Regions from separate parts of the Bacillus vallismortis genome, predicted to be linked through region 2. Evidence: predicted binding sites of a transcription regulator. Region 2 holds the regulator's gene; the other holds the start of a gene.

Region 1 (15,367 bases), 1.1 Mb from region 2:
CATCAACCCAATTGTAAGAGAAGGCCTTTGCCCCGAGATCCCGGACCTTTTGGGCCATATCATGGATTTCCCACATGTTTTTTTCGAAAACGGACATGGCAACTTTGACAAATATCCCATGGTCACTCAACAATTTTATCGTTTTGCAAGTTTGGGCAAAAGAGCCTTTTCTCCCTCTAAAGGAGTCATGGATCTCGGAATGGACACTATCGAGAGAAATGCCGACAATGATTTTTTGCTTGTAGTCTTTTAATAGCTCAAGGCTCTCTTTTCGCATAAGTGTTCCGTTCGTTAAGACAGCGACTTTTTTGAACTTTTTACACACATAGTCAAGAATCTCATTGGCGTTCGGATGGACAAAGATTTCTCCGCCTGTGATTTCGCATGTCAATACACCGTTGTCAAACAGCGTATCAGCCGTTTTCTTGAGTTGCTCAATCGACACGGTGCCGAGCGCTTCCGGCGAGCTTGCCAAATAACAGTGGGCGCATTTCAAATTACAGCGATGCGTCAGCTCAAAGGTGGCGTGCAGCGGCATCGGAAATTCATCGCTTCCGCTCGTGTTGATTGCTTGGCTGCCGGGCTTGTTTCCAAACTGAATGACCTGCTTGTTCAAAAGCATGTTGAGCATGTCGTAAAACCAGTCTTTGTGGTCTTCCGGTGATTCATCGTAGACGGCGCATTGCTCCGCCAAAATCTGATCAGCTGTTGTTTGCCCATCCATTCGCATACAAAGCTCGTAAGCCGTTTTGTTAAGATCCAAATACTCGAAGTCAGAAATGGAAACTTTATCGCGCAAGTAGTCGATTTCTAACACGCCTCCCTGAGGAAACTGGTGCACTCTTACATTTTCATTAATAAATGGAAATATACGTTCTGTAAACAAAATACCATCCCCTATACATATGATTCAAATGAAAAACGATTGTGTATGTATAACTAAGAGGTAGCATGTAGTTAAAAACTGTAATTACTTAAAAAGGACATAGCAGAAAGACTATGCCCTTTTGGAGAACTTATTCCCCATAGACCGAATAGACCTGTAACACCGCCAATTTCAAAATCAGGGATAAAGCCGTCCACTAGACAAACGGCTCCGATCGAGCATGTCGCACAACCTTTGTTTTCTGCAATGACAGCTTTTTTCAACCATTGGGTATTCCCTTTTTTTTGTTATTCTAACAGATCTATGTTGTGCTTTTATCATAAAACTAACAAATTACCAATTCAATACATATATTTTGAAGAAAATGTGAAATGGAAACAATAGATTTCGGAAAAGTATAACTTTTTTTGAAGGTAACTAATGATATGCTTTTCTCTTCTATTAAGGAAATGCTTTTTATGAGGTTTATCTTCAAATCTGATGAGCAATGATGGTAAGATAGAAGCAGTTGAAGTTTACAAACCGAATGATTATACTATTCAAGTCAAAGTGGAATGATGAAAAGGACGTGTCAAAATGAAGCAAGAGACACCGATAACACTCCATGTGAAATCTGTGATCGGAGATGACGGAAACCAGGAAGTCATCCAATTCCGCACCACCGGATTTTACTATGTTAAACAAAATAAAGTGTATCTATCTTATTATGAAGAACACGACTTAGGCAAAGTAAAAACAATTGTGAAAGTAAGCGAAGGCGAAGTGCTGGTCATGAGGTCAGGCGCTGTCAAAATGAATCAGCGTTTCGTAACGGGAGCTTCCACAATTGCCAAATATAAAATGTCATTTGGTGAGCTTGAGCTGAAAACTAGCACAATATCGATTCAATCTGATCTCGGTGAAGAAAAAGGCCGTATCAGTATCGCATATGACATGCATGTCGGAGACGAGCAGCAGCATTTACATCATATGACGATCACGTATGAGGGAGGAACTCACGCATGAACATTGCGGAACAAATGAAGGACGTGCTGAAAGAAGAAATCAAAGCGGCCGTTCTGAAAGCGGGGTTGGCTGAAGAAAGCCAGATTCCGAATGTCGTTTTAGAAACACCGAAAGATAAAACACACGGCGATTATTCAACAAATATGGCGATGCAGCTGGCGAGAGTCGCAAAAAAAGCGCCGCGCCAAATCGCTGAAGAGATTGTCGCTCATTTTGATAAAGGAAAGGCTTCGATTGAAAAATTGGATATCGCCGGCCCGGGTTTTATTAATTTCTATATGAACAATCACTATTTAACGAAGCTGATTCCGTCTGTGTTAAAAGCGGGAGAAGCGTACGGGGAAACGAATATTGGAAACGGTGAGCGCGTTCAAGTAGAATTTGTATCAGCGAATCCGACGGGGGACCTTCACCTTGGCCATGCGCGCGGTGCGGCTGTCGGCGATTCTTTGTGCAATGTGCTTTCAAAAGCGGGCTACGATGTGAGCCGCGAATACTACATTAACGATGCCGGAAACCAAATCAACAACCTGGCGCTTTCTGTGGAAGTCCGTTACTTTGAAGCGCTCGGCTTGGAAAAACCGATGCCGGAGGACGGCTACCGCGGCGAGGATATCATTGCGATCGGAAAGCGTCTCGCAGAGGAATACGGCGACCGTTTCGTCAACGAAGACGAAAGCGAACGCCTCGCGTTTTTCCGTGAATACGGCCTAAAATACGAGCTGGAAAAGCTTCGCAAGGACTTGGAAAACTTCCGTGTGCCGTTTGATGTGTGGTATTCCGAAACATCGCTGTATCAAAACGGAAAAATCGACAAGGCGCTTGAAGCGATCCGCGAAAAAGGCCATGTCTATGAAGAAGACGGCGCGACTTGGTTCCGCTCCACGACGTTCGGCGATGATAAAGACCGCGTATTGATTAAGAAGGACGGCACGTACACGTACCTGCTGCCTGATATCGCATACCATAAAGACAAGCTTGACCGCGGCTTTGATAAGCTGATTAATGTTTGGGGCGCCGATCACCACGGCTACATCCCGCGTATGAAAGCGGCAATCGAAGCGCTGGGCTATGAAAAAGGAACGCTTGAAGTCGAAATCATTCAGCTCGTTCACCTTTACAAAAACGGCGAGAAAATGAAAATGAGCAAACGGACGGGTAAAGCGGTAACGATGCGCGACCTGATTGAAGAAGTCGGCTTGGATGCCGTGCGTTACTTCTTTGCGATGCGCAGTGCCGATACGCATATGGACTTTGACTTAGATCTTGCTGTATCAACATCTAACGAAAACCCTGTGTATTACGCACAATACGCTCATGCCCGTATTTGCAGCATGCTTCGCCAAGGGGAAGAACAGGGACTTAAGCCGGCGGCGGATCTTGATTTCAGCCATGTTCAATCAGAAAAAGAATATGATCTGCTGAAAACAATCGGCGGCTTCCCGGAAGCGGTGGCGGAAGCGGCGGAAAAACGAATTCCGCACCGCGTCACAAATTATATTTATGATCTGGCTTCTGCTTTGCACAGCTTCTATAACGCAGAGAAAGTCATCGACCCTGAAAATGAAGAGAAAAGCCGCGAGCGCCTTGCATTAATGAAGGCAACGCAAATTACGCTGAACAATGCGCTTCAGCTGATCGGCGTATCGGCTCCGGAAAAAATGTAATCATAAAAAAAGGACAAAGTCTTCGGACTGTGTCCTTTTTTTTATGCGTAAAACGTGTGATGTAATTCACAAACCCGTTTGCCGAGTTTTTGTATGATAGGACTGATTATTGAATCATTGAAAGGGGCAAGCCGAATGTTCAACCGTCAACATATCCAATTATCGTTACAGTCATTAAGCTTGGTGGCAGGGTTTATGGTTTGGGTGCTGATTTCATCACTCATTAGCCAAATCACATTAGATATTCATTTAAGCAAAGGCGAGATTTCTTTGGTGACGGCGATTCCCGTCATCCTCGGATCGCTTCTCCGCATTCCTTTAGGGTATTTAACGAACAGGTTTGGCGCGCGGCTGATGTTTATGATCAGCTTCATCCTGCTTTTGTTTCCGGTGTTTTGGATCAGTATCGCGGATTCCCTGTTTGATTTAATCGCGGGCGGTTTTTTCTTAGGGATCGGAGGAGCGGTTTTCTCCATTGGGGTAACATCCCTTCCGAAATATTATCCGAAAGAAAAGCACGGTTTCGTCAATGGGATTTACGGGGCCGGAAACATCGGAACCGCGATTACCACATTTGCGGCGCCGGTTATCGCCCAAGCGGCGGGATGGAAAGCAACCGTGCAAATGTATATGGTTCTGCTGGCTGTTTTCGCATTGCTGCATGTTTTGTTCGGCGATCGGCATGAGAAGAAAGTGAATGTTTCCATAAAGGCCCAAATCAAAACCGTTTACCGAAATCAAGTTCTGTGGTTTTTGAGTCTGTTTTATTTTATTACGTTTGGCGCCTTTGTCGCCTTCACCATTTATCTCCCGAACTTTCTGGTAGAGCACTTTGGGCTGAACCCTGCGGACGCCGGTTTGCGGACGGCTGGGTTTATTGCCGTCTCTACGCTGCTCAGGCCTGCGGGCGGATTTTTGGCTGATAAGATGAGCCCGCTCCGCATCCTGATGGTTGTTTTTGCGGGACTTACGTTATCGGGCATTATCTTATCGTTCTCGCCGACGATCGGCCTTTATACGTTTGGGTCATTAACGGTGGCAGTTTGCTCAGGTATAGGAAACGGAACCGTTTTTAAACTGGTGCCTTTTTATTTTTCGAAGCAAGCGGGGATTGCCAATGGTATTGTGTCTGCCATGGGCGGATTAGGCGGTTTTTTCCCTCCGCTGATATTGGCGAGTGTTTTTCAGGCCACAGGCCAATACGCGATCGGCTTTATGGCGCTATCGGAAGTGGCGTTAGCCAGCTTTGTCCTTGTCATATGGATGTATTGGCAGGAAAGAATGAAAGCACACACGGAGAGAAACAGCCAGAGCATCAGCTAACACTGGGCATTCACAAGATTGTTAGTTTTTTCTTGATGGGTGCAAAACAATTCACGTTACAATAAACATACGCAACGTGACTTTCTTCGAGGTGAGCTCATGAATATTCTCTCTGTTCGACCATCTGATAGTGATCTTCTGTCCAGCGATCTCTTTGAATTGCTGGAATCGATCAGTACGAAAAGAAAAATGGAAAAACACACGTATTTGTTTCGAGAAGGAATGGATGCAGAAGAACTGTATCTGCTTCAATCAGGACTCATTGAAATCGGCAAACTGACATCTGACGGAAAAGATCTGACCCTTAGAATTTGCCAAAGAAATGATATTGTCGGGGAATTAACACTTTTCACTGAAGAACCGAGATATATGCTCAGTGCAAAGGTGCTAGAGGATGGCGAGGTGCTCGTCATTAATAAAAACAAGCTGGAAAAGGAACTCATTCAAAACGGTGCTCTGACATTTGAATTTATGAAATGGATGAGCACCCATCTCCGGAAAATTCAGTCTAAGATCAGGGATCTGCTTCTTCACGGCAAAAAGGGGGCGCTCTACTCCACCCTTATCCGCTTATCAAACAGCTACGGGGTGGAACGAAGCGACGGCATTCTGATTAACATCGCGCTGACAAATCAGGATTTGGCAAAGTTTTGCGCGGCGGCAAGGGAAAGCGTCAACCGTATGCTGGGAGACCTCCGCAAACAAGGGGTGATTTCGATAGACGAATCCGGAAAAATTATTTTGCACAAGCGGGACTATTTACGATGTGAAATTGAGTGTGAAAATTGTCCGCTGGAGATTTGCAATATTGATTGAAAAACCAAGGGCCGCCGGCGGTCCTTGGTTTTTTATCTTGTGATTGCTAGGCACATGGCGGCAAAAAAGAAGCAGGCATTCACCATTTCCAGAATGCCGATCGTTTTCACGGGCCAATCTCTTCCGTAAAAAAACCAAGCCCGCAAACTGCTTGGGATAAAAGCAAGAAATGCCCATCCGGCTCCGAGAAGAGCGGATAAAAAGGGGAGCAGCAAGTGGTATCCCCATGACCAGTATGCAAAAGTGCTGTTTTTTCTCTCCCGGATCACCGACTTTACATAAAAGGAACTCCCGATAAAAAATATAGCAGATTGCAAGAATATAAACCAAGCCCTGCCGTCAAGGATTCCTGTCCCAAGCCAGCAGCTCGCAAGCCCCCCTGAGCAAAAGAACAAGACACCCGCAATATCATTCACTAATGCTCGTTCGTTTTTACGGCGGGCATAGCACACATGGATGAGAAAAAGCGGCAATAACGAAATGCCAATCCAGATGAGTGCCGGTTTATGAAAAATGGAGATCATCAAAAAGCAGCAGGCCGAAACACCGTAGTAACATATCCACTTTTGGTAAAGTTTGATCTGCTTCTTCTTCAAGGCGAGGGTGACGGGATAGACCGTCAAATAAAGGAAAAGCCACCCTAGGAAGAGCGGAATATGCCAGAAAACGGGACCGCCCTTGACCATCCCGAGTGAAAATGGAATCAGAAGCATGGCCCACGCGCCGTGCTGTTTTGGAATCATCGTCTTCATCGAAATCCTCCTTTTTTATTTAATTATAAATAGAGACAGTCTTTCGATTAGTGACATTCATCATACAGGCTGTGAAATACATCACTGCTGTACAGGCTTAATCGGGCTACACTAAAGCTATCCTTAGCACAGGAGGCTTTCCTATGAATCAGTGTGACTATTTATTATTTCTGAAACAACTTCCTATGTTTAATGGAGTGCCTGTGTCCATTGTTGAAACCTTGCTGAAAAACGGGACGTTGATTAGCGGCTCATCTGATCAGTCTTCATCCTTTCTTCATTGTCAATCCGTTTATGTCGTATTAAAAGGCAGTGTCCGTTTGATGGACAGCAGGCTCCCGGAAGGATCGAAAACCGTTGCGCTGTGGGAAAAAGGCGATGTGTTTCCGGTTGATGAAAAAGGAGGGCTGTACTTATCGCCTTTTATCTCAGTCAATGTCTCTTCAGACGTTCTTATTCTCAATATCCCTTATTACATATTTAAAAAAATGATGTCTTACCATCCGCAGCTGCAAATGAACTTTTTGGCCATGCTACAGCAAAATGTTTTTTGTTCCTATCAATTATTTTTGCGTTATCTGCACACATCACAGGATGAAAACGCCAAACCCGGTTCTTAAAAAGAACCGGTCAGCGTGTCGACAAACCCTCGCATTCGTTGTCAGGCCTGCGCGTCGGTGCTCACGAATATCTACATTCGCTGTGCTCCGATGCTCGCCCTTCCTAGACTTCAAGGGTTTTCAATCACGCTGAAAAGATGACAAAGTCATAAAACGAAAACCGTTTTATGACTTTGTCAACAATCTGCCCGGTTCTTAAAAAGAACCGGTTTTTTTGATCTTTGAATGAAAGGCGGTTCATGACTCAGGTCCTGCCTGAACGCCGCCGTCATCACGTCCTGTGAAAGTCTGTTCCTTCTTCTCAATGTGAACATTTTGTGAAAAAAACAAAGTGTGTGACATAGTTCACAAGGAAACACGCTTTCTCTGTTTATAGTGAACTTAGCATTACCTGACTCGGAAGGAGTGAACGCTCATGAAGAAAAAGAAAATGAGTCCGTTGTTTAGGAGATTAAACTATTTCTCTCCTATCGAACACCATTCAAATCAACATAGCCAAACGACCCGCGAAGATCGCGATTGGGAGAATGTATACAGAAACAGATGGCAGTACGACAAAGTCGTCCGCTCCACCCACGGCGTCAACTGTACGGGGTCCTGCAGCTGGAATATTTATGTGAAAAATGGAATTGTCACATGGGAAGGACAAAACTTGAATTATCCATCAACAAGCCCTGATATGCCTGATTTCGAACCGAGAGGCTGTCCGCGAGGGGCCAGTTTTTCTTGGTATATTTACAGCCCGCTTCGTGTGAAATATCCATACGTGCGCGGTGTGCTGATCAATTTGTGGCGGGAAGCACTGCAGGCCCATCAAAATCCATTGGATGCTTGGAAATCGATCGTTGAAAATCCTGAAAAAGCAAAGTCCTATAAACAGGCAAGAGGGAAGGGCGGTTTTGTGCGCGCTGAATGGCCGGAGGTGCTGAAGCTGATTTCAGCCTCTCTGCTCTATACCGTCATGAAATACGGGCCTGACCGGAATGTCGGTTTTTCTCCGATTCCGGCCATGTCCATGATCAGCCATGCCTCAGGCTCCCGGTTTATGTCTTTAATCGGCGGACCGATGCTCAGTTTTTATGACTGGTATGCGGATCTTCCTCCGGCGTCCCCGCAAATCTGGGGTGACCAGACGGACGTTCCGGAAAGCAGTGATTGGTACAACTCAGGCTATATCATGACATGGGGCTCCAACGTTCCGTTAACAAGAACGCCTGACGCGCATTTTTTGGCTGAGGCCCGTTATAAAGGCGCTAAGGTTATTTCGATCAGTCCGGATTTTGCGGAATCCTCAAAGTTCGCGGATGACTGGCTGAGTATCCGCCAAGGGACTGACGGAGCGCTTGCGATGGCTATGGGCCACGTCATTTTGCAGGAATTTTACGTGAACCAAGAGACGGAACGTTTCATTGACTATGCGAAGCAATACACAGATTTTCCGTTCTTCGTCACCCTGTCGAAAGAAAATGGCGTATACACAGCGGGGCGGTTTCTGCATGCGAAGGACATTGGCCGGAAGACAAAGCATGATCAGTGGAAGCCTGCGGTCTGGAATGAGAAGACAAACGCATTTGCCATACCGCAAGGGACAATGGGCTCCCGCTGGGACGGGCAGCAGAAATGGAACCTGCACATGGTCGATGAAGAAACCGGGGAACCGATAGAACCCCGTCTCTCTGTACTCGGAATAGAGGACGAAATCGGCACGGTGCGCATCCCTTATTTTTCAAATGACGGCAACAAAGTGCTTGAGCGGGATTTGCCGATTAAAAAACTGGATCTGAACGGCGAAGAGGTTTGTATCACGACCGTATTTGACTTAATATTGGCCAACTACGGCGTAAACCGGGGCATCGGCGATCAATCAGCTGCCTCTTATGATGATCCTGAGCCGTTTACACCTGGATGGCAGGAACAGATGACAGGAATCAAAAAAGAAGCCGTCATTAAGATAGCCAGAGAGTTTGCCCAAAATGCGATCGATACAGACGGCCGTTCCATGATTATCGTAGGGGCGGGGATCAACCACTGGTTCAACTCCGACACGATTTACCGGGCGGTGTTAAATCTTGTTTTGCTGGTAGGCGCCCAAGGTGTAAACGGAGGCGGATGGGCCCATTATGTAGGGCAGGAAAAGCTCCGTCCCGCTGAAGGGTGGCAGACGATTGCCAACGCAAAAGACTGGGAGGGCGTGCCCAAGCTGCAAAACGGCACCTCGTTTTTCTACTTTGCGACAGATCAGTGGCGATATGAGGACCAGCCGATCAGTGACTTGGCTTCACCGATCGCTGCGTCATCCCGCTATAAGCATCACGCCGATTACAATGTGCTGGCAGCGCGTTTAGGGTGGCTTCCGTCTTACCCGACATTCAATCAAAACGGTATTGACCTTTACAAGGAAGCTGAACAAGCGGGGGCAGTAACACCTGAAGAAGTTGGGGCGTACGTGGCCTCACAGCTTCAAGAGAAAAAGCTGAAATTCGCGATTGAAGATCCCGACAATGAAGTGAATTTCCCAAGAAATCTCTTCGTATGGCGGGCAAATCTGATCTCCAGCTCAGGAAAAGGGCATGAGTATTTTCTCAAGCATTTGCTGGGAACGACGAATGGCTTGATGAATGACGACAGCGACAGCATCCGCCCCGAAGAAATCAAATGGCGGGAGCAAGCGCCGGAAGGAAAGCTCGACTTGTTAATCAATCTTGATTTTCGAATGGCTGGTACGGCACTCTATTCTGATATCGTGCTGCCGGCGGCGACATGGTATGAAAAACACGATCTCAGCAGCACAGATATGCATCCGTTTATTCATCCTTTCGCTCCGGCGATCTCGGCTCCGTGGGAATCGAAGTCAGACTGGGATATTTTCAAAGCCCTGTCGAAAGCCGTTTCCGATCTGGCAGAAGAAGTCGATATGGAGCCTGTGAAAGAAGTAGTCGCGACGCCGCTTCTTCATGACACCGCGCAGGAATTGGCTCAGCCGTTAGGCAAAATCAATGACTGGAGCAAGGGCGAATGTGAAGCCATTCCGGGAAAAACGATGCCGAACATCCATGTCGTTGAACGGGATTACAAGCACATTTTTCATAAAATGACCGCGCTCGGATCTCACGCCGGATTAAAACCGAGCGGAACAAAAGGGATGAGCTGGTCGATAGCTGATGAATATGAATCACTCAAAAAGAGACTGGGAGACATCTCAACGGACAGTGTCGCCAAGGGATGTCCAAATATAAGTGAAGCGAAGCAGGCGGCAGAAGCGATTTTAACCCTATCGTCCACTTCAAATGGAAAAGTCGCCGTGAAAGCATGGGAATCGCTTGAAAAGATCACAAACCTGAAGCTAAAAGACCTGGCGGAAGAACGAGAGGAAGAATGCTTTACGTTCGAACAAATTACAGCCCAGCCGAAAACGGTCATCACCTCTCCGGCATTTACCGGCTCGGAAAAAGGCGGACGCAGGTACTCGCCGTTTACGACGAACGTAGAAAAATTAATCCCGTGGCGAACCCTGACCGGAAGGCAATCTTATTATGTCGATCATGAACTGATGATGGAATTCGGTGAAACGATGGCGACATTTAAACCGATCCTCCAGCACCGTCCGTTTCTGAGCAAGCGGCCTGATCAAGAGGGAAAAGAAATCGTCCTCAATTATTTGACACCGCATAATAAATGGTCCGTCCACAGCATGTATTTTGATTCTTTGCCGATGCTTACCCTGTTCCGCGGCGGGCCGACCGTGTGGATGAATAAAGATGATGCAGAGGACACGGATATCAAAGACAACGATTGGATTGAATGTTTTAACCGAAATGGTGTTGTCGTCGCGAGAGCGGTTTTGTCTCACCGGATTCCTAAAGGTATGGCGTTTATGCATCATGCCCAGGATCGCCACATCAACGTGCCCGGCACGAAGCTGACGAATAACCGCGGAGGCACCCATAACAGTCCGACAAGGATACATGTCAAGCCGACACAGATGATCGGGGGCTATGCCCAGCTCAGCTACGGCTTTAACTACTACGGTCCAACGGGGAATCAGCGCGACCTGAACGTCGTCATCCGTAAGCTGAAGGAGGTCGATTGGCTTGAAGATTAAAGCGCAAATCGGAATGGTCATGAACTTGGATAAATGCATCGGCTGTCACACGTGCAGCGTCACCTGCAAAAACACGTGGACAAACCGTGCCGGTGCGGAATATATGTACTTCAATAATGTAGAAACAAAACCGGGCATCGGCTACCCGAAGCACTGGGAGGACCAGGACAAATATAAGGGCGGCTGGACATTGAAAAAAGGAAAGCTCGAGCTGAAATCCGGGCCGAAAACAAATCGGCTCGCAGGCCTTTTCTATAACCCGAATCAGCCGTCAATTGATGATTACTATGAACCTTGGAACTATGATTATGAAACATTAACGAACAGCCCGCAGAAAAAACACCAGCCAGTGGCGCGCCCGAAATCGTCCTTGACAGGGGATTTTATGAATATCGAATGGGGGCCGAACTGGGAGGATGACCTTGCAGGCGGCCACATTACAGGGCTTGAAGACCCAAACGTGCAAAAGATGGAGGAATCGATCAAAACAGAATTCGATGAGGTCTTTATGATGTATCTGCCGCGTATTTGCGAGCACTGCATCAACCCGGCGTGCGTGTCCTCTTGTCCATCGGGGGCCATGTACAAACGCGAGGAAGACGGCATTGTGCTTGTGGATCAAAACGCATGCCGTTCATGGAGATATTGTGTTTCATCCTGCCCTTATAAAAAGGTTTATTTTAACTGGCAAACGAACAAAGCGGAAAAATGCACCCTCTGCTTTCCGCGCTTGGAGGCGGGGCTGCCGACCATCTGCTCCGAGACGTGTGTAGGCAGAATCCGCTACCTCGGCGTCATGCTGTACGACGCAGACAAAGTGGAGGAAGCGGCATCTGTTGAAAATGAAAAGGATCTCTACCATTCCCAATTGGATGTTTTTCTTGATTCGAATGACCCTGAAGTTGCCAAACTGGCAAAAGAACAAGGCATCCCGGCTGAATGGATAGAGGCCGCGCAGCAATCGCCGATCTATAAAATGATCATCGACTGGAAGATTGCGCTGCCGCTTCACCCTGAGTACCGGACGCTGCCGATGGTTTGGTACATTCCGCCGCTGAGCCCGATTATGAATCTCTTTGAAGGAAAAGGCAGCCAGCAAACGGCGGAAGATATTTTTCCGGCTATCGACCAAATGAGAATTCCGATTGACTATTTGGCACAGCTATTAACGGCCGGTGATACGGATCATATTCGGTCAACATTAAAGAAAATGTCTGTCATGCGCCAGTATATGAGAGCGGTCCAGACGAATAAAACCGTCGACCAGGCACTGATCTCCAGTGTCGGCTTAACAGAACAGCAAATCGAAGACATGTATCGGCTGCTTGCCATCGCCAAATATGATGACCGCTTTGTGATTCCGAGCAGCCACCGGGAAGAAGTGTCCGATTTATATGCTGAACAGGGGAGCTGCGGCTTATCATTTTCAGGCGGTCCCGGTTCTTGTTTCTAATTTTTGATAAACGAGGTGTAACAAGATGAACACCACAGACAGGCAAATCACGTTCTCTGCTCTTTCCGCTCTTCTTTCCTATCCGGATGAGGAGTGGAGAGCCGAGCTTCCCGATTGGAAGGCTCTTATCTATGAAATCAGCAACCGGCACATCCGGGAGAAGCTGCTGCGCTTTTTCGAGGCGTCTGCGAACTTTACTCAAGAAGCGCTGATTGAACACTATGTCTATACATTCGACTTCGGGAAAAAAACGAATATGTACGTCACTTATTTCAACTCAGGCGAGCAAAGGGAACGCGGGATTGAATTGCTGCATTTAAAAAACACCTACCAGCAATCCGGTTTCATGCCGACAGACAAAGAGTTGCCTGATTATCTTCCGCTTATGCTGGAATTTGCCGCGGTTGCGGAGATCGAAGCTGTGAATAGCGTATTTGAAACCTATTTGTCCAATGTGAGGGAGCTGGCATCCCGCCTCGAAAAAAATGACAGTATCTATGCGGAGTTGCTGCACGTGCTGCTGGCCGCGCTGGAAAATATCGGCTTGCGTGAAAGCGTTGAAGGGGCTGTTCAGCCATGAGTGGGCAGATCCTGTGGGGCGTGATGCCATACATTGTCATGACGATCTTCATCGGCGGCCATATTTACCGCTATCAGCATGACCAATTTGGCTGGAACGCGAAATCAAGCGAGCTATTAGAAAAGAAAAAACTTGCGGCGGGCAGCACCCTTTTTCACTGGGGCATGCTGTGCGTGATCGGCGGCCATGTCATGGGCATTCTGATCCCGGAAGCCGTGTATTCTTCCCTTGGCATTTCAGAGCATATGTATCACAAAATGGCGATTGGCGCGGGCCTGCCGGCGGGGATTGCGGCTTGTATCGGACTTTTCATCCTGACGTACAGAAGGCTGTTTGACAAAAGAATCCGCAAAACCAGCACGCCATCGGATATTCTTACGCTGATTCTGCTGCTGTTTATGATGCTGTCGGGCCTTGCCGCCACATTTCTCAACATTGATTCAAAAGGATTTGATTACCGGACAACAGTAGGGCCGTGGTCCAGGGAGATCTTTTTGTTCAGGCCTGACGCCTCTTTGATGGAGAATGTCCCGCTATGGTTTAAGCTTCATATCATCATAGGTTACGTCGTTTTTATCCTCTGGCCGTTTACAAGATTGGTACACGTGTTCAGTCTGCCGCTCAAATATCTGACACGAAGCTATGTCGTGTATCGGAAACGCTCGTGAAAATCCCCCTTGGCAAGAGGGGGATTTTTTATCAAATTAATATGATGGAGATATGATCTGCCAAGGCAATGGCTGGGCTGCCGGGTATCCTGTTATGTTTGTATGTGGAAAACACATCATCTAACAAGGAGAGTGAAGAATGAAGCGGATTTTACTCATTTTAACTGCTTGTCTTATCACAAGCGCCGGAGTCCTGACACTCAGGCATTCTCACGTATTAACCGGCGGCACAGCAGGATTGTCACTAAGCCTGTCTTACTTGTTTCATTCCTCGTTTGCTATGATCTTCTTTCTGGTCAATATCCCGTTTTATGTTTTTTCATTCATCAGAATGGGCATCACATTTACCTTATCTACTGTATTTGCAGTCACAGCGCTGACTCTGTTTACAAGCGCGGATCACTGGCTGCCGTCTGTCTCTTTTTCACCGCTTGGCGGGGCGATTTGCGGCGGAACGCTGATTGGATTCGGCCTGTCGCTCATGTTTTATCATCAGGCATCGCTCGGGGGAGCCAATATCCTGGCTTTATTTCTGCAAAAGCGCTACGGATGGAATCCGGGTACGGTTAATTTCATCTTCGATTTTGGCGTAGTGCTGGCCGGCATTTACTCCGTTGGATTGATGAAAGGCCTCTTCTCCATAGTGTCGATTGCGGTGACGGGTTTGATCGTCAGCTTCTTCAAAAATAAAATCAAAAGCAGCTACTCACTCAAGCCCGGGTTACTCCGGAACATCACACCCGGCCAATCACAGGAAGCTTCATCTTAAGCCTTTCCGCCTCGTGCGGAGGGGCTTTTTTTGCAAGGTTTACAGACGAGAGAAAAGAGGTATAAGGAGGTAATCGAATCAGATTGGAGAGAATGAGAATGCTAAAAAGGAGACTGGAATTTTTCTTTTTATATATGATGCTCATCGGGGCATATGTCATATGGTTTTTTCCGGTTTCCAGGCTTGAATTTTACGGGGGATTGCTTTGCTATGTCAGCATTATTTTTTTCAGCATCTATTCGTTAATTCTTGAAAATCGCACCTCTCAGCACACGCTGTTATGGATCCACATTCTCATCTTTTTTCCAATCGTCGGCTACATGTTCTATCTGTTTTCCGGACAGCTTTATGTGAAGGGAAAGCTGTTTAAAACAAAACGAATGTACAACAGGGAAAAGCTCAGGAAGCTGTTTCACATGGAGGAAACGCCGGAAGTGACAGGCCTTAAGGACAATCAGGAGAGGTTTTTTACGTATTCCATCAGGGCCGCCCATATGAATATCAATACGAAAAGCGATATGAAAGTGCTGAAAAACGGCGAAGAAACGTTTCCTGATCTTTTCAAAGCGATGAGGCAAGCGGAATCTTATATACATATTGAATACTACATGTTCAAGTCGGACATGCTCGGCCGCGGCATGATGGACATTATGATGGAAAAAGCGCGTCAAGGCGTCGAGGTGCGGTTTTTATATGACGCCGCAGGAAGCATCAAGCTGGCAAGAA
Region 2 (15,367 bases):
AAAATACATAACTTTTTACCTGAAATGTAATGTTTCGGTGCAACATATAAAAAAGGATGCCTCCCAAAAGTCCAAAGACTTTCAAGAAACATCCTCAATATTTTATAGAGAACCTTCAAGCTCTTTCATGCTGGGCAACGCATCAATCGCTCCAATTTTCGTGCACACAAGAGCGCCCACCTTATTGGCAAACGATACAATGTCCCGCAGCTTCGCAAAATCAGCATCTACAGATTGAATCTGATCCGTGTTGGCCAATTGATATAAGACCGCGCCGACAAAAGCATCCCCTGCTCCTGTTGAGTCAATTGATGTAACCGGAATACTCGGAATGACTTCTTTCTCCTTCCCATTCGAAAGAAAAGTCCCGCTTTTCCCAAGTGTCACAGCAACCATTTTCGCTCCGATCTCATGAAGAATCGCCACGCCCTCTTCATGACCCTTCGCACCGCTGATGATCTCCAGCTCCTCGTCACTGACTTTCACAACATCACTTACAGCAATCGCCCTTTTTGCGACACTGACAAACTCCGACATTCTCCCCTTCCACAAATCCTCACGATAGTTAGGATCGAACGAAATAAACTGCCCATTGTCTTTCGCAATCGACATCAGCTGCAAATAGGCTGAGCAAAACGGATCTGATAACAATGCCGTCGCTGAGCCGAAATGAAGGATTTTCGCTTCGTTTACTTTATCCTGGTCAATATCCTCCAGCGTAAACAAAGCGTCCGCGCCTCTATTAAAAACAAAATCACGCTCCCCATTTTGCTTTAACGAAACAAACGCAAGCGTTGTAGGCGCTTTCTCATCCATGACCAGCATGGAAGTATCCACCTGTGCGGCGTCTAATGTTTGCTTCAGAAAATACCCAAACGGATCCATGCCTACTTTTCCGCTGAAAGCAGCGTCTCCGCCCAGCTTGGCAATGGCCGCCGACACATTCGCCGGTGCACCCCCGGCACTTTTCAAGAAATGGCGCCCTTCCATTAAATCAACATCCACATCGGTACAAAAGAAATCAATTAACAATTCCCCAATACAAACAACAGATTGACTACTCATATGATCACACTCATTTATATATGATAGATTACAGTTTCAGTATATTACTTTCTGCCATAAATACAAGCGTTTACATTGAATATTACAAATTTTATATATATGTAGCTTGCAGATCTTTGTTCCAGCTCAGAGATGATGATTTCATATCTTTTTTCCGTAATCCCTATATATCTAAGAGTTATTTCCGGGTATACATGGTTTAAAATCATTTGAAACTGAGCCTCTCCTAAACGAAAGCCCCGTCCTTTACCGAAGGGACTTTTTTTGACTTTTATAAACTTATTAATATAAAAAAGGTAGCATTACTTGGTATCTTTATTAAGAAATTCATTTCATTTAAGGTCTACAAATATACTGAACTAGTTTTTTCCTTATATATCTTTTCTCGTATAAAGGAAAGCGTATCACTTGCCAGCTTTTTACGACAAAGAACAATACCTGAATGACCACAATTGTAGACATATCTTGTGGGTTTCCCCCAGCTTTCCCATAAATAATCTGCATCTTTTAAGTCAATATACTGATCATGTTTAGCAGAAATCAGCAGAATGTTATCTTTATTCACTTTCGGCAAGGCTTGACTAGGATCTGTGATCTTCCAATATTTTATTAAATCTTCATAGATCACACCATTTTGTTCTAATTCTTCTCTTATGTATTTACCTGGGATCGTGTTCCATATCGAATAAGAAAGGCGATTGGCATAAAAGATGGATACCATTACATCAATTTGAGATTCTAGGGTAGCAATTAGATTAGTGACCCATCCTCCTAAGCTTACTCCCACTATGATAACAGGGCCTTTTTTATTTGCTTTTATCCAATGAATGAACGCTCGTAAATCTACAACGGCCTGTCTTGACGATTCAATTGTACGCTCAATATTTGCACTAATCATCAATTCTCCACTATACAGGGAATTTTCCGGTTCTCTTTCAAAATGGTATGGAAGAGAATGATAATACATGTTCCAGCCTAAATCGTTTAAAATACGATTATGAAATATTTTTTTGATCCTATTGTACGAATCCATGCGCCAGCCGTGTACAAAGATGACATTGGGTTGATCTATATCATCGTCGTTTACAAAAAACTCCCCTTCTAAAGTATCATTAACAGGATTTCCAGATTGAAGTAAGGATTCATAACTAAATGTTCCAACCCTATAATTTTTTTTAGATTCATTCAAATCAATTGAAACATCAGCTATATCTGCAGTGTAAAATTCCTCTCTATCATCTACATCGGCTTTAAAAGCAGCAGAAAAATGTTTATCTTTGCTTCTTTTTCTATGTAAATCATATAAAGCCAAACGATCTATCATTTTTGAGAAATGCACGATTAAGTCCTCCTTGATAATCATAAAAAAATTAATATCAGAGTTGATAATTGGGTTGTCTGTCTCCATAAAGTAGGAACTGATTTTATCATGATGTTGCTGAAAGAATCTAACTCCATCGATAAGGGATTTTTGGGGATCAGATGTCATTATTCTGTGGCTCTTTATATTTAACATAAAAAGACGATTTCCTTATTCAAGGAAAACATCGTCTTTTAGTAGCTATAAAAGCAAAACAAATAGACATTTTAACAGGATTTCTCTTTTACAGGACTTTCTTAGAGGAAACCGTATAAGAGTGTTGGTGGCACTATTTAGATAAACTGGGTCTTTTTTTGTCGTACGACAGTATACCAATATGGTCTCCTGTCTGCAATAAACAGAGAGGTAACAACAGTTTAAACAAATAATTTTCAAACCCTTTTATAAACATAACAGCAACGCAGTTTAATGAAGTTACAGTAAGCCGTTTGTCAAAGAAGACGTAAGCAGGAACCAGAATTTTGTATTTTGGTCAATTGAATAATCCATATGGGGGTTGCCTACCGTTTAACAAAACAATTGAAAATCGATATAGAACAGTGCTCAAAAAATCAAACCACAATAGACAGAAAAAAAAGCCTCTCACAAGTTCAATGAACTCATGAGAAGCCTCGAAAATCTATAAATGGCACCAAATGGGCATCAAAAATGACGTCCGTTGCCGACAAACCCTTGTTTAACAAGAGTTTTTTGTCGGTTTTACATCATGCCGCCCATACCGCCCATGCCGCCCATATCAGGCATACCAGCACCGCCGCCGGCATTCTCTTCTGGCTTGTCAGCGACAACGGCTTCAGTTGTTAACAACATAGCCGCTACAGACGCAGCGTTTTGCAGTGCAGAACGTGTCACTTTTGTTGGGTCAACGATACCTTTTTCAATCATGTTTACCCATTCGCCAGTTGCAGCGTTGAAGCCTACGCCGATTTCTTCGTTTTTCAGGCGCTCAACGATGACAGATCCTTCAAGACCTGCATTGTGCGCGATTTGACGAATTGGCTCTTCAAGCGCGCGAAGCACGATGTTGATACCTGTTTGAGCATCGCCTTCAGCTTCAACTGCAGCGACTTTGTTATATACGTTGACAAGCGCTGTACCACCACCGGATACGATGCCTTCTTCAACAGCTGCGCGAGTGGAGTTCAGGGCGTCTTCGATGCGAAGTTTACGCTCTTTCAGCTCAGTTTCAGTCGCAGCGCCCACTTTGATGACAGCTACGCCGCCAGCAAGTTTCGCAAGACGCTCTTGTAATTTTTCTCTGTCGAATTCAGAAGTTGTTTCTTCCACTTGAGCGCGGATTTGCGTCACGCGGGCAGAAATTTTGTCTGATTCGCCAGAGCCTTCAACGATTGTTGTGTTTTCTTTTGTAACTACAACTTTAGAAGCGCGTCCCAATTGTGTGATTTCAGTCGATTTCAGGTCAAGGCCAAGATCCTCTGTGATGACTTCTCCGCCAGTAAGGACAGCGATGTCTTCAAGCATTGCTTTACGGCGGTCACCGAAGCCAGGAGCTTTAACAGCAACTGCGTTGAATGTGCCGCGAAGTTTGTTCACAACAAGTGTTGCAAGCGCTTCGCCTTCAACATCCTCAGCGATCAGAAGCAATGGTTTGCCTTGCTGAACAACCTGCTCAAGCACAGGAAGGATTTCTTGAATGTTTGTGATTTTTTTGTCTGTGATTAAGATGTAAGGATTGTCTAGAACCGCTTCCATCTTATCAGAGTCAGTTACCATGTAAGGAGACGCATACCCGCGGTCGAATTGCATACCTTCCACAACTTCAAGCTCAGTTGTGAAGCCTTTTGACTCTTCGATTGTGATAACGCCGTCGTTTCCTACGCGCTCCATTGCTTCAGCGATAAGGCTTCCAACTTCCTCATCAGCAGCAGAGATCGCAGCAACCTGAGCGATAGACTCTTTGCCTTCGATCGGTTTAGAGATTTCTTTCAGGTTTTCGATCGCAACGTTTACAGCTTGTTCCATACCTTTACGCACGCCTACAGGGTTAGCGCCCGCTGTTACGTTTTTAAGGCCTTCACGGATCATTGCTTGCGCAAGAACTGTTGCAGTTGTTGTACCGTCACCGGCAACGTCGTTTGTTTTGCTGGCTACTTCAGCAACAAGCTTAGCACCCATGTTTTCAAACGCGTCTTCAAGCTCGATTTCTTTTGCGATTGTTACACCGTCATTTGTGATTAACGGAGAACCGAATTTTTTCTCTAGAACCACGTTGCGTCCTTTTGGTCCTAAAGTTACTTTTACAGCATCAGCAAGTGCATCGACACCACGAAGCATTGCGCGGCGAGCTTCTTCACTAAACTTAATATCTTTTGCCATGTTTACAAGACCTCCTCGAATTTTTAAGTAGTTGTTTATTTAAGAATTAGCCGATAACAGCTAAAATGTCGCTTTCACGTAAGATTAAGTATTCAGTACCTTCGTATTTCACTTCAGTACCTGCGTATTTTGAGAAGATAATGCGGTCGCCCTCTTTTACTTCTAAAGCAACGCGCTCTCCGCTTTCTAACACGCGACCTGAACCAGCTGCCACGATTTTGCCTTCTTGCGGTTTTTCTTTTGCAGAATCCGGCAACACAATTCCGCTGGCAGTTTTTTCTTCAGATTCTACGAGTTCAATGACAACGCGATCACCTAATGGCTTTAACAATGTAATAACCTCCTCAATAGTATGAATATGTAATTTTAGCACTCAGCTCTAAAGAGTGCTAACACAGTTATTATAATAAAGAATCTCACTTCCAATTTCAAGTGATAAGATAAAAAATTTTCACGCTTTCATGATTCTTTTCGAGCCCCTCATCCCTTAGCTTTTTCACCCTCCGTTCCGATTATGTTACAATAGCTGTAGATGAATGAAACCCATTTAACAAAGGAGTACATACCATTTGAGAAAACAGTATTGGTTTATTATTTTGACATACATCGTCATGCAGTTTTCCGCATTAATCGGGATTCCATTGTTATATAAATTCGGTTATGCCGGAGGACAGCCTACCAAGGAGAATATGTTGCACGCACAAGGATTATGGTCCGTCATCAGCTTTATCGCCTGTCTCGTTGTCGTTCTGCTCATTCTGAGAACGGCTCCAAAAACAACACTGCGAAACGGCCGGAAAGACTCCGTCGGGCTTTCTATCCTGTGGGCGATAGCCGGTTTTTTCATTGCCCTTTTCTCTCAAGGAATAGCAGGCTCTATAGAATATTATGTATTCGGCATTGGAAGAGAATCAGAAAATACTCAAGCCATTCTGAAAGTCATTCAGGCAGTTCCGCTCATGATGATCGTTTCTTCTATCGTCGGGCCAATATTAGAAGAAATTATCTTCAGAAAAATCATTTTCGGCGCGCTTTATGAAAAAACGAATTTCTTTTTTGCAGGACTGCTCAGCTCGATTATTTTCGGTATTGTTCACGCTGATTTGAAACACCTTCTTCTTTATACAGCAATGGGCTTTACCTTTGCCTTCTTGTATGCCAGAACAAAACGGATATGGGTGCCGATTTTCGCCCATGTCATGATGAATACGTTTGTCGTTATCATGCAGCTTGAGCCTGTTCAGAAGTATCTTGAACAGCAGAGCACACAAATGCAATTGATTATTGGAGGATTATTTTCATGAGAAACCCGGTCGTTTGGGGAATGATCTATTTTGCCGTAGGGTGCATCTTTACTTATCTTGCCGCAAGCTCGCCAGGCAGCATGTGGTCATTCTACTCCATCCTGCTGATGGTGTTCGCCGCCTACAACATCAGCATTTCATTTAAGATGTTCGCCTTTTCATTTAAAATCAAAAAGAACCAGAAATAAAGAAAACCCATTTCTCGGAGAGAAATGGATTCGAAATTAAATCCTAAAACGGTTTTCGTTTTAGGATTTTGTCATTTTTCAGCGTGATTGAGAACCCTTGAAGCCTAGGAAAAGCGAGCATTGGAGCGGAGCGAATGTTTTAATTCGTGAGCACCAACGCACAGGCTTGACAACGAATGCGAGGGTTTGTCAACACGCTGAATCCATTTCTCACATGAGAAATGGATTTTTATGATTGCCCGGAAGACACGTCCTGATCGGAAGCGCTGCTTTTCTGCGCTTTCCGATAAGCGGCCCTCGATATCAAAATACTGATTTCATATAAGATCAAAAGCGGAACAGTGACCATCATATGAGACAAAAGCTCAGGAGGCGTAATCAAGGCAGCGATCACAAGCAGCACAAAATACGCATACTTTCTGACCTTCGCTAAGAACATCGGAGTCACAATTCCAAGCCTGGTCAAAAACATGAGGATGACCGGCATTTGAAACAATAAGCCGAACGGAATTGTCAGCTGCAGGAGAAAGTGAAAATACTCATTAATTCCGATCACCTGATTGACATTCAAGTCTTGAGAGATTCGCTTCATAAAATCAACCACAAAAGGAAATAAAATATAATATGAAAAGGATAAGCCCGCTAAAAACAGCAAAACAGAGATTGGAATGTAGCTGAGCGTCACTTTTCGCTCTTTCTCATAAAGGCCCGGGCTCACAAAAGCCCAAAGCTGATACAGAATCACCGGCGAGGTCAGGACAATTCCGATGATAAACGCGAATTGCATAAACACAAAAAGCGGGTCTGTCAGGTTAAACGCGTTAAGCGTCAGCTCTTTCGCCTCATCTGTTTCTTGCAGATATACAATAATCGGCTTCGCTAAAAAAAACCCTGCGATAAAGAAAACGACAAAGGCCAACGCCACAACCAGCAATCGTTTTCGAAGCTCAGCAATATGCTCCAGCAGCGACATTTGATTCACTTTCATTCTTGTCATCCTTACTTACTGATCTTCTTTCTTTTTTTCCTCTTCATCACTCGTTAATCCTTTAGTAGCGTTTTTGAATTCACGAAGTGTGTCTCCAGCTGCTTTCCCCAGTTCAGGCAGCTTTTTGGGACCGAAGATAATCAAAGCAATGATTGCGATAACAGCAAGGCTTCCAGGACCGATCGGCATATGTGGGCTCCTCCTTTCCCTCTATTCGATTTCCTCCAAAACTGAATAATGCTTTAAGAAATAGACAAGTGACTGAAGCTCTACAGCTAAATCTATATGGTGAATTCGAATGTGGTCCGGCACATTCAAACGGGCCGGCGTAAAATTAAGAATACCCTTTATCCCTAACGCGACTAATCTGTCTGTAATGGGCTGAGCGGCAACTGCTGGCACTGTTAGAATGGCAACTGATTCATCTTTTACATACTGTTCAAGGTCATTAAGATTATAGACGGGCACACCGCCTACCTCAGTTCCTATTTTACTCTCATTTATATCAAAAGCCATAGAAATTTTTGTGTTATTATTTTTTGTGAAATTATAGTGAAGAAATGCCGTTCCCAAGTTCCCGACACCAATCAAGATGACATCTGTCATTTCATCCTGATCAAGCGTTTTGCGGAAAAAAGACAGCAAATAATCCACGTTATATCCATATCCTTTTTTGCCAAGAGCTCCAAAATAGGAAAAATCCCTGCGAATCGTGGCGGAATCAACCTTTACGGCATCACTGAGTTCAGCGGAAGATACACGCTGTTTTCCTGACGCATGCAGGTTCTTTAAAAAGCGATAGTAGAGCGGCAGCCGTTTTGCCGTCGCCTGCGGAATTTTTGATTGATCCTTATTCATTTTTGGTCCTCCACATTATACTCGGATAGTTCTCTTTTAAAGTCACCGTTTTTCCCGCCTGTCTTTTCAAGCAAGAAAGTAGGGCCGATGACCATCCCTTTATCAAGAGCCTTGCACATATCGTAAACAGTAAGAGCGCACACCGATGCAGAAGTGAGCGCTTCCATTTCCACACCTGTACTCCCTTTCGTTTTGACCTGTGCTTTTATATGAAGTATAACTTCTGTTTCTTTTATTTTCCAGTCAAACGATATGTCTACCCCGCTCAGTGATAGCGGATGGCACATCGGAATGATATTGGACGTTTGCTTTGCGGCCATAATGCCTGCCACCTGCGAAACAGCCAATACATCTCCTTTACCGATATCGTGACTTTGTATTTTCTCGTACACTTCATGCTTCATGTGTACGCTTGAAACAGCCGCCGCAGTACGGACAGTCGAAGATTTTTCGCTGATATCCACCATCTGGGCTCGTCCCTGTTCATTAAAATGAGAAAATCCATTCATATTCAAACTCTCCTTAAAAAGATCATACACTATTTTCTTCTCTATGTCTTATTCGGCCAATGTATTGTTTGCTGACTTCTGATTGATAAGCTACACTTAACTTATTATAGCAGAGGTGAAATAATATGATGATCTTACAAGTTAATCAGCTGTCCAAATCATTTGGTGCTGATACTATTTTAAACAATATAAAGCTGGAAGTCAGAAATCGTGATCGCATTGCCATTGTTGGTCGAAATGGCGCGGGTAAATCCACGCTGCTTAAAATTATCGCAGGCCAGCTATCGTATGAAAAGGGCGAAATCATTAAACCGAAAGATATGACAATGGGATATCTCGCCCAGCATACGGGCTTGGATTCTAAGCTTACCATAAAAGAAGAGCTGCTGACTGTTTTTGACCACTTGAAAGCAATGGAAAAAGAAATGCGGACGATGGAAGAAAAAATGGCGGCAGCTGATCCGGATGAATTGGAAAGCATTATGAAAACCTATGACCGGCTTCAGCAGGAATTCAAAGATAAAGGCGGCTATCAATATGAAGCGGATGTCAGATCTGTGCTGCACGGCCTTGGTTTCAGCCATTTTGACGATTCTACACAGGTCCAAAGCCTGAGCGGAGGCCAGAAAACAAGGCTGGCCCTAGGTAAGCTTCTATTAACACAGCCCGATTTGCTCATTCTCGATGAGCCGACAAACCATCTGGATATTGACACACTAACCTGGCTTGAACATTATTTGCAAGGCTATTCAGGCGCCATTATGATCGTTTCGCATGACCGTTACTTTTTAGACAAAGTGGTAAACCAAGTGTACGAGGTATCAAGAGCTGAAAGCAAAAAATATCACGGCAACTACAGCGCTTATCTCGACCAAAAAGCCGCGCAATATGAAAAAGATCTGAAAGTATATGAAAAGCAGCAGGACGAAATCGCTAAGCTCCAAGACTTCGTAGACCGAAATCTGGCGAGAGCCTCTACCACAAAACGAGCGCAAAGCCGCAGAAAGCAGCTTGAGCGAATGGACGTCATGTCAAAACCGCTCGGCGATGAAAAATCCGCAAGCTTTCATTTTGATATTACAAAACAGAGCGGAAACGAAGTCTTGCGTGTTCAGGATCTCACAATCAGCTATGAAAACCAGCCTCCGCTTTTAACGGAAGTGTCGTTCATGCTCACAAGAGGAGAAAGCGCTGCGCTTGTCGGCCCTAACGGAATCGGTAAGTCGACATTGCTGAAAACATTAATGGACACCCTGAAGCCAGATCAAGGAACGATCTCATATGGGTCGAATGTCAGTGTCGGCTACTATGACCAGGAGCAGGCTGAGCTGACTTCCGCTAAACGTGTCCTTGATGAACTGTGGGATGAGTATCCGGGGCTTCCGGAGAAAGAAATCAGAACTTGTCTCGGAAACTTCTTATTTTCCGGAGATGATGTATTGAAACCCGTGCATTCATTAAGCGGGGGCGAAAAAGCAAGATTGGCCCTTGCTAAGCTGATGCTTCAAAAAGCGAATTTTCTCATTCTTGATGAACCGACAAACCATCTGGACTTAGATAGCAAAGAAGTCCTCGAAAACGCGCTGATTGATTATCCGGGCACACTGTTATTTGTCTCACATGACAGATATTTTATTAACAGAATCGCCACAAGAGTGTTTGAGCTTTCCTCAAACCATATAGAAGAGTATCTGGGAGATTACGATTATTATACGGAGAAAAAAACAGAACAGCTTGAACTGGAAAAAATGAATCAGCAAGAAGAAGCCGAAAAAACGCCTGCTTCGATAAAGTCTGACTCCAAACGTTCCTACGAAGAAGAAAAAGAATGGAAAAAGAAAGAACGACAACGGCTGCGGCGAATTGAAGAAATTGAAATCGCTGTTCAAACCATTGAAGAAAACATCAGCCGCAATGATGAATTGCTATGTGATCCGGAAGTCTATCAAGACCATGAAAAGGTACAAGCCATCCATGCTGACAACGAAAAGCTCAATCAGGAGCTGGAAACTCTTTTATCCGAATGGGAAGAACTATCCACAGAAGAAGATTAAAAAAAGTCAAGCACCTCTTTTTAGAGGTGCTTTTTATCCACAGAAAATAACCCTATAAAACAAATAAGTAAGCGTTTTATACACATTATCCACAAAATTTTCTGAATTCATCCACTTTATTAACAATGTCCTCAACCCTTTATCCATCGATACCTTCATAATTACTAACAGATATGTGGATAAATTGAGAATTATCTGTTAATAACAAATAAAAAGCCTCACTCCATTATGTCGTGAGACTTTGATAAGAAGTCAATTCAAGGCCAGGCTGGCCATTCATATCATATGCACCGCGAATTCCCTTCTCAAATGCAATAGTGCCAGCCGCAGCAATCATCGCAGCATTGTCCGTACACAATGCCAACGGAGGAATGACAAGCGCAATCCCTTCATGCTGGGCAAATTCCTTTTCTAGTGCAGCTCTGAGTCCTCTGTTTGCAGCTACTCCACCGGCTAAAAGGACCTGTTTCACATCATATTCCTTTGCCGCACGCGCCGTTTTCGTCACTAAGACATCAATCACGCTATTTTGGAAACTGGCAGACAAATCTTCCGGAGCAATCTCCTGCCCTTTTTGGGACGCATTATGAAGCGTATTGATCACCGCGGACTTCAACCCACTGAAGCTGAAATTGTATGAGCCTTCTTCGAGCCATGCGCGAGGAAGCGGAATATTGTCATTTCCTTTTTCGGCAAGCTTGTCAATTTGCGGTCCGCCCGGATATGGCAGTCCCATCGTTCGCGCCACTTTGTCATAAGCTTCTCCTGCTGCATCATCGAGCGTTTCCCCAATGACGTCAAATGATCCGTGTTCCTTCATATAAACCAATTCTGTATGGCCTCCTGAAACGACTAAAGCCAGTGCTGGAAATACAATGTCTTCTACAAGGCGATTCGCGTATATATGACCGGCTATATGATGGACGCCAATTAACGGAATGTTATGCGCAAAGCTCAATGCTTTAGCAGCGTTTACTCCGATAAGAAGCGCTCCCACAAGTCCCGGACCTTCAGTAACTGCAATCGCGTCAATTTCACTATACGTCATGTCAGCTTTACGAAAAGCCTCTTCTATGACCAAAGTAATTTGCTCAACATGATGTCTTGACGCAATTTCCGGAACAACGCCTCCAAAGCGCTTATGGCTATCAATTTGAGAAGCCACTACGTTCGAAATGATTTCTTTTCCGTTTTTTACGATAGCTGCCGCCGTTTCATCACAGCTTGTTTCAATTCCTAATACGTACGTCTCTTTTTGCTCACTCATTTATCGTCACCCACATAATTAACGCATCTTCCCCGTTATCAGTATAATAGTTCTTTCTTATTCCGCCGGGCTGCATCCCGAACTTTTTATATAAGCCTTGAGCAGGATGATTCGAAACCCTCACTTCAAGCGAAAGCCTCCTTGCATCTTTTTCTTTGCACAGTTCCACCGCTGAGCGAAAAAGCGTTTCTCCTAAAGACTGGCCTCGATACTCCGGCTTGATCGCGATATTTGTAATTTGGGCATCGTCCATCACAATCCAAATTCCGCAATACCCAGCAACATGGCCGTCCTTTTCAATCACGAAATAATGAGCATACGGATTTTCCAGCAGCTCATGATAAAAAGAATCCTTCGTCCAAGGAGACGTAAACGAGGATGTTTCGATTTCGTATACGTGATCAATATCATCAGGCCGCATGATTCTGACGGCTGCTTTTGTTTTCATCCTATCACCCTACTTTTGACTTTCAATCCATTTCGCTTCCGCTTCTGCCAGCCGCAAGTAATCCGGGACAAGCCGGTGAACGTCCTCTGCTTCCTTTTCCGCACCTAGAAAAGCCAATTCTGAAGGACGCGGATTTTGTTGAGCCGCAGCGCCAATGACCGCTTTAGTTCCAAGCACATCCTCTATCATCTGCTTATGAATAGAAGTATCATGACCTAAAAACAAAACAGGGCGATCCTTTTCTTTTAGCATCTCCAGCCATTCGGCCAGCATCACATTTTGATCTGGAACCACTTGCTCCAAAAGCCCGTTTTTATATTCATACAGTCCTGTATACACCTGTCCACGTCTGGCATCAAAGATAGGGCTGATCAAACCGTCAAAATGCCGTCCATTTGCCGCGAGCGTCTCAAGGCTTGATACAGCAGCAATCGGTATGTGTAAAGACCAGGCAAGGGTTTTGGCGAGCGTCACACCAATTCTGACTCCTGTGTATGAACCAGGGCCTTTTGCAACAACAATTTTAGAAAGATCCTGCGGTGTCATATCACAATCATTCAGTAATGAATGAACAGCAGGCATTGCTCTGACAGAGTGGTTCTTTTTCAAATATGTCATGTGTTCTGCTATGACGGTGTCTTCTCGAAGCAGCGCAATGCCCAACGTATAATTTGATGTGTCAATTGCTAATATTGTCATGTCTACTTATCTCCTCACAAAGCATTTCATACCGATCCCCGACAGCAGTAAAGGTTATTTCCCGCTCTTCATCACCAGCTCTTTTGATGACAATTTGCAGTCGCTCCTGCGGCAGCTGTTCTTCAATTAAATGAGCCCATTCAACGAGACAGACACCTTGTCCGTGAAAATATTCATCAAGTCCCAAATCTTCACTTTCATCTTCCATTCTATACACATCCATATGATAAAGAGGAAGTGTGCCATCGTTATATTCTTTTATAATTGTAAAAGTCGGACTGTTTACAACACGTGTAATTCTAAGTCCTTTTGCAAAACCTTTCGTAAAAGTTGTTTTTCCGGCTCCTAAATCGCCCTCTAATGTCAGGACGTCTCCCGGTTTAGCAAACGATGCCGTCAGCTTGGCAATCGCTTTTGTTTCTTCAGGATTTACAGTTCTCCACTTTAATTGCTTCACACGAGTCACCCATCTTATTTAAAATGATTATATCCTTTTTTTTCTAAGATCACTGATGTTTTATCTGTTTTTAGGATCACATTGGATTCAGTTTTTTCTATGACATGACCAATCTTTGTAATGGGCAGTTGACGTGTTTCACACTCTTGCTTCAACAATTCCCATTCCCCCTTTGAAACCGTTCCTGTCAGCTCAAAATCCTCCCCGCCAAATAAAGCCCATTCTTTCCAGTGAGGATGGAGCTTAGGCAAGTCAGAATGGACTGGAAGCATACGTTCATCAATTTCAATTGAAACACAGCTGGCTTCCGCAATCTCATGTAATTCGCTAGCTAATCCGTCACTGATATCATTTAAAGCCGCACGCTGAACATTCGAGCATAATCTGCCGATGTTTACTCTCGGCTGAGGCCGTTTATGCCTGTTGATAAAGTAACTGGCTTCAATCACTGCGTTTTGGGGATCAGTCTCTTCTGACAACAAAGAAAGTCCCGCTGCAGAAGAACCGATTTCACCGGTTACAAACACAACATCGTTGGGTCTTGCCAAGCTACGCAAACATGCCTGTCCCTTTTCAACTTCCCCGATTACAGTGACTGTAACAACTAATTTGTCAGAGGTAGAGACTGTATCGCCGCCAATCAGATCCATATGATATAGTTTCGCCAGTTCATTCATTCCTTCATACATTGCCTTGATTTCAGATTCCGTCCATTTTGAAGGTACCGCAAGTGATACCAAATAAAATTTAGGAATGCCTCCCATCGCGGCAATATCACTTATATTAACGGCTAATGCCTTATACCCGATATCTTCAGGTGAGGAATAGTGTAATTTGAAATGCACGCCTTCTACCATAGTATCAACACAAACAATTTCCTGAACGCCATGTTTCGCAGTGTAGAGCGCTGCATCATCACCAATTCCTACATCAACGGAAGAGTGGTGAGTGGTCCGCGGAGTAATGCTATGTATTAAATCAAATTCATCCATGAACCAAAACCCCCTTTCAACCTGCTTATGCCTATATGTACTCTTCTTAGTGTATCGAATTTTGCTGTAATATCCAAGATGTTGCCGATATAAAAGAAAGCTTGGCTATGACACCAAGCAGAAGCTACCGTAAAAGAAAACACAAAAAAAACGAAAGCATGATCGTTTCGTTTACAAAAAATGGCGGTCCGGACGGGACTCGAACCCGCGACCTCCTGCGTGACAGGCAGGCATTCTAACCAACTGAACTACCGGACCATATTAAAATGAATTATTTTAGTTGCACCCTTCGGGCATTCCTTATTTCATTCATATATTTTGGTTGCGGGGGCAGGATTTGAACCTGCGACCTTCGGGTTATGAGCCCGACGAGCTACCGAACTGCTCCACCCCGCGATGATAATAATTTATGATACAAGCTTGGCGGCGTCCTACTCTCACAGGGGGAAACCCCCGACTACCATCGGCGCTGAAGAGCTTAACTTCCGTGTTCGGCATGGGAACGGGTGTGACCTCTTCGCTATCGCCACCAAACAAATGCCTTCAGGATGAAGGTACTGGACGTTTCTCACAGGATGTGAGAGCCCTTAGCGGAGTTTCTTTCCGCCTTTTAGAGAGATATTCTCTCAAAACTAGATAACAGATATGACATCAATCAAAATGTGGTTAAGTCCTCGATCGATTAGTATCTGTCAGCTCCATGTGTCGCCACACTTCCACCTCAGACCTATCAACCTGATCATCTTTCAGGGATCTTACTTCCTTGCGGAATGGGAAATCTCATCTTGAGGGGGGCTTCATGCTTAGATGCTTTCAGCAC

The links. Region 2 encodes Rex, which represses fermentation and respiration genes when NADH is low (regulators of the CRP and FNR family bind a similar motif). Its sites were predicted from a motif close to TTGTGAAATATTTCACAA; they were not measured.
Region 1: BV11031_RS20890 (YwiC-like family protein) is a predicted target of Rex. The motif match lies at 6,519-6,536, and genes of this name have one in related genera.

Annotation. Positions count from the first base shown of each region.
Region 1 covers NZ_CP026362.1:3,945,781-3,961,147, forward strand. The annotation lists partial or broken gene albA (subtilosin maturase AlbA) at 1-886, opposite strand, end outside; partial or broken gene BV11031_RS20865 (subtilosin A family bacteriocin) at 1,021-1,149, opposite strand; gene BV11031_RS20870 (YwiB family protein) at 1,463-1,891, shown strand; gene argS (arginine--tRNA ligase) at 1,888-3,558, shown strand; gene narK (nitrate transporter NarK) at 3,694-4,881, shown strand; gene fnr (fumarate/nitrate reduction transcriptional regulator Fnr) at 4,981-5,697, shown strand; gene BV11031_RS20890 (YwiC-like family protein) at 5,730-6,449, opposite strand; gene BV11031_RS20895 (cyclic nucleotide-binding domain-containing protein) at 6,593-7,069, shown strand; gene BV11031_RS20900 (nitrate reductase subunit alpha) at 7,485-11,171, shown strand; gene narH (nitrate reductase subunit beta) at 11,161-12,624, shown strand; gene narJ (nitrate reductase molybdenum cofactor assembly chaperone) at 12,650-13,204, shown strand; gene narI (respiratory nitrate reductase subunit gamma) at 13,201-13,872, shown strand; gene BV11031_RS20920 (YitT family protein) at 14,012-14,641, shown strand; gene cls (cardiolipin synthase) at 14,740-15,367, shown strand, end outside.
Region 2 covers NZ_CP026362.1:2,873,297-2,888,663, forward strand. The annotation lists gene BV11031_RS15150 (carbohydrate kinase family protein) at 103-1,065, opposite strand; gene BV11031_RS22965 (alpha/beta hydrolase) at 1,409-2,098, opposite strand; partial or broken gene BV11031_RS22970 (abhydrolase domain-containing 18) at 2,243-2,581, opposite strand; gene groL (chaperonin GroEL) at 3,146-4,783, opposite strand; gene groES (co-chaperone GroES) at 4,830-5,114, opposite strand; gene BV11031_RS15175 (CPBP family intramembrane glutamic endopeptidase) at 5,353-6,087, shown strand; gene BV11031_RS15180 (YdiK family protein) at 6,084-6,275, shown strand; gene tatC (twin-arginine translocase subunit TatC) at 6,505-7,272, opposite strand; gene tatAY (sec-independent protein translocase protein TatAY) at 7,279-7,452, opposite strand; gene BV11031_RS15200 (redox-sensing transcriptional repressor Rex) at 7,474-8,121, opposite strand; gene moaC (cyclic pyranopterin monophosphate synthase MoaC) at 8,118-8,630, opposite strand; gene BV11031_RS15210 (ABC-F family ATP-binding cassette domain-containing protein) at 8,756-10,684, shown strand; gene tsaD (tRNA (adenosine(37)-N6)-threonylcarbamoyltransferase complex transferase subunit TsaD) at 10,911-11,951, opposite strand; gene rimI (ribosomal protein S18-alanine N-acetyltransferase) at 11,944-12,399, opposite strand; gene tsaB (tRNA (adenosine(37)-N6)-threonylcarbamoyltransferase complex dimerization subunit type 1 TsaB) at 12,409-13,098, opposite strand; gene tsaE (tRNA (adenosine(37)-N6)-threonylcarbamoyltransferase complex ATPase subunit type 1 TsaE) at 13,079-13,555, opposite strand; gene thiL (thiamine-phosphate kinase) at 13,570-14,547, opposite strand; tRNA gene BV11031_RS15240 (tRNA-Asp) at 14,729-14,805, opposite strand; tRNA gene BV11031_RS15245 (tRNA-Met) at 14,867-14,943, opposite strand; rRNA gene rrf (5S ribosomal RNA) at 14,966-15,081, opposite strand; rRNA gene BV11031_RS15255 (23S ribosomal RNA) at 15,210-15,367, opposite strand, start outside.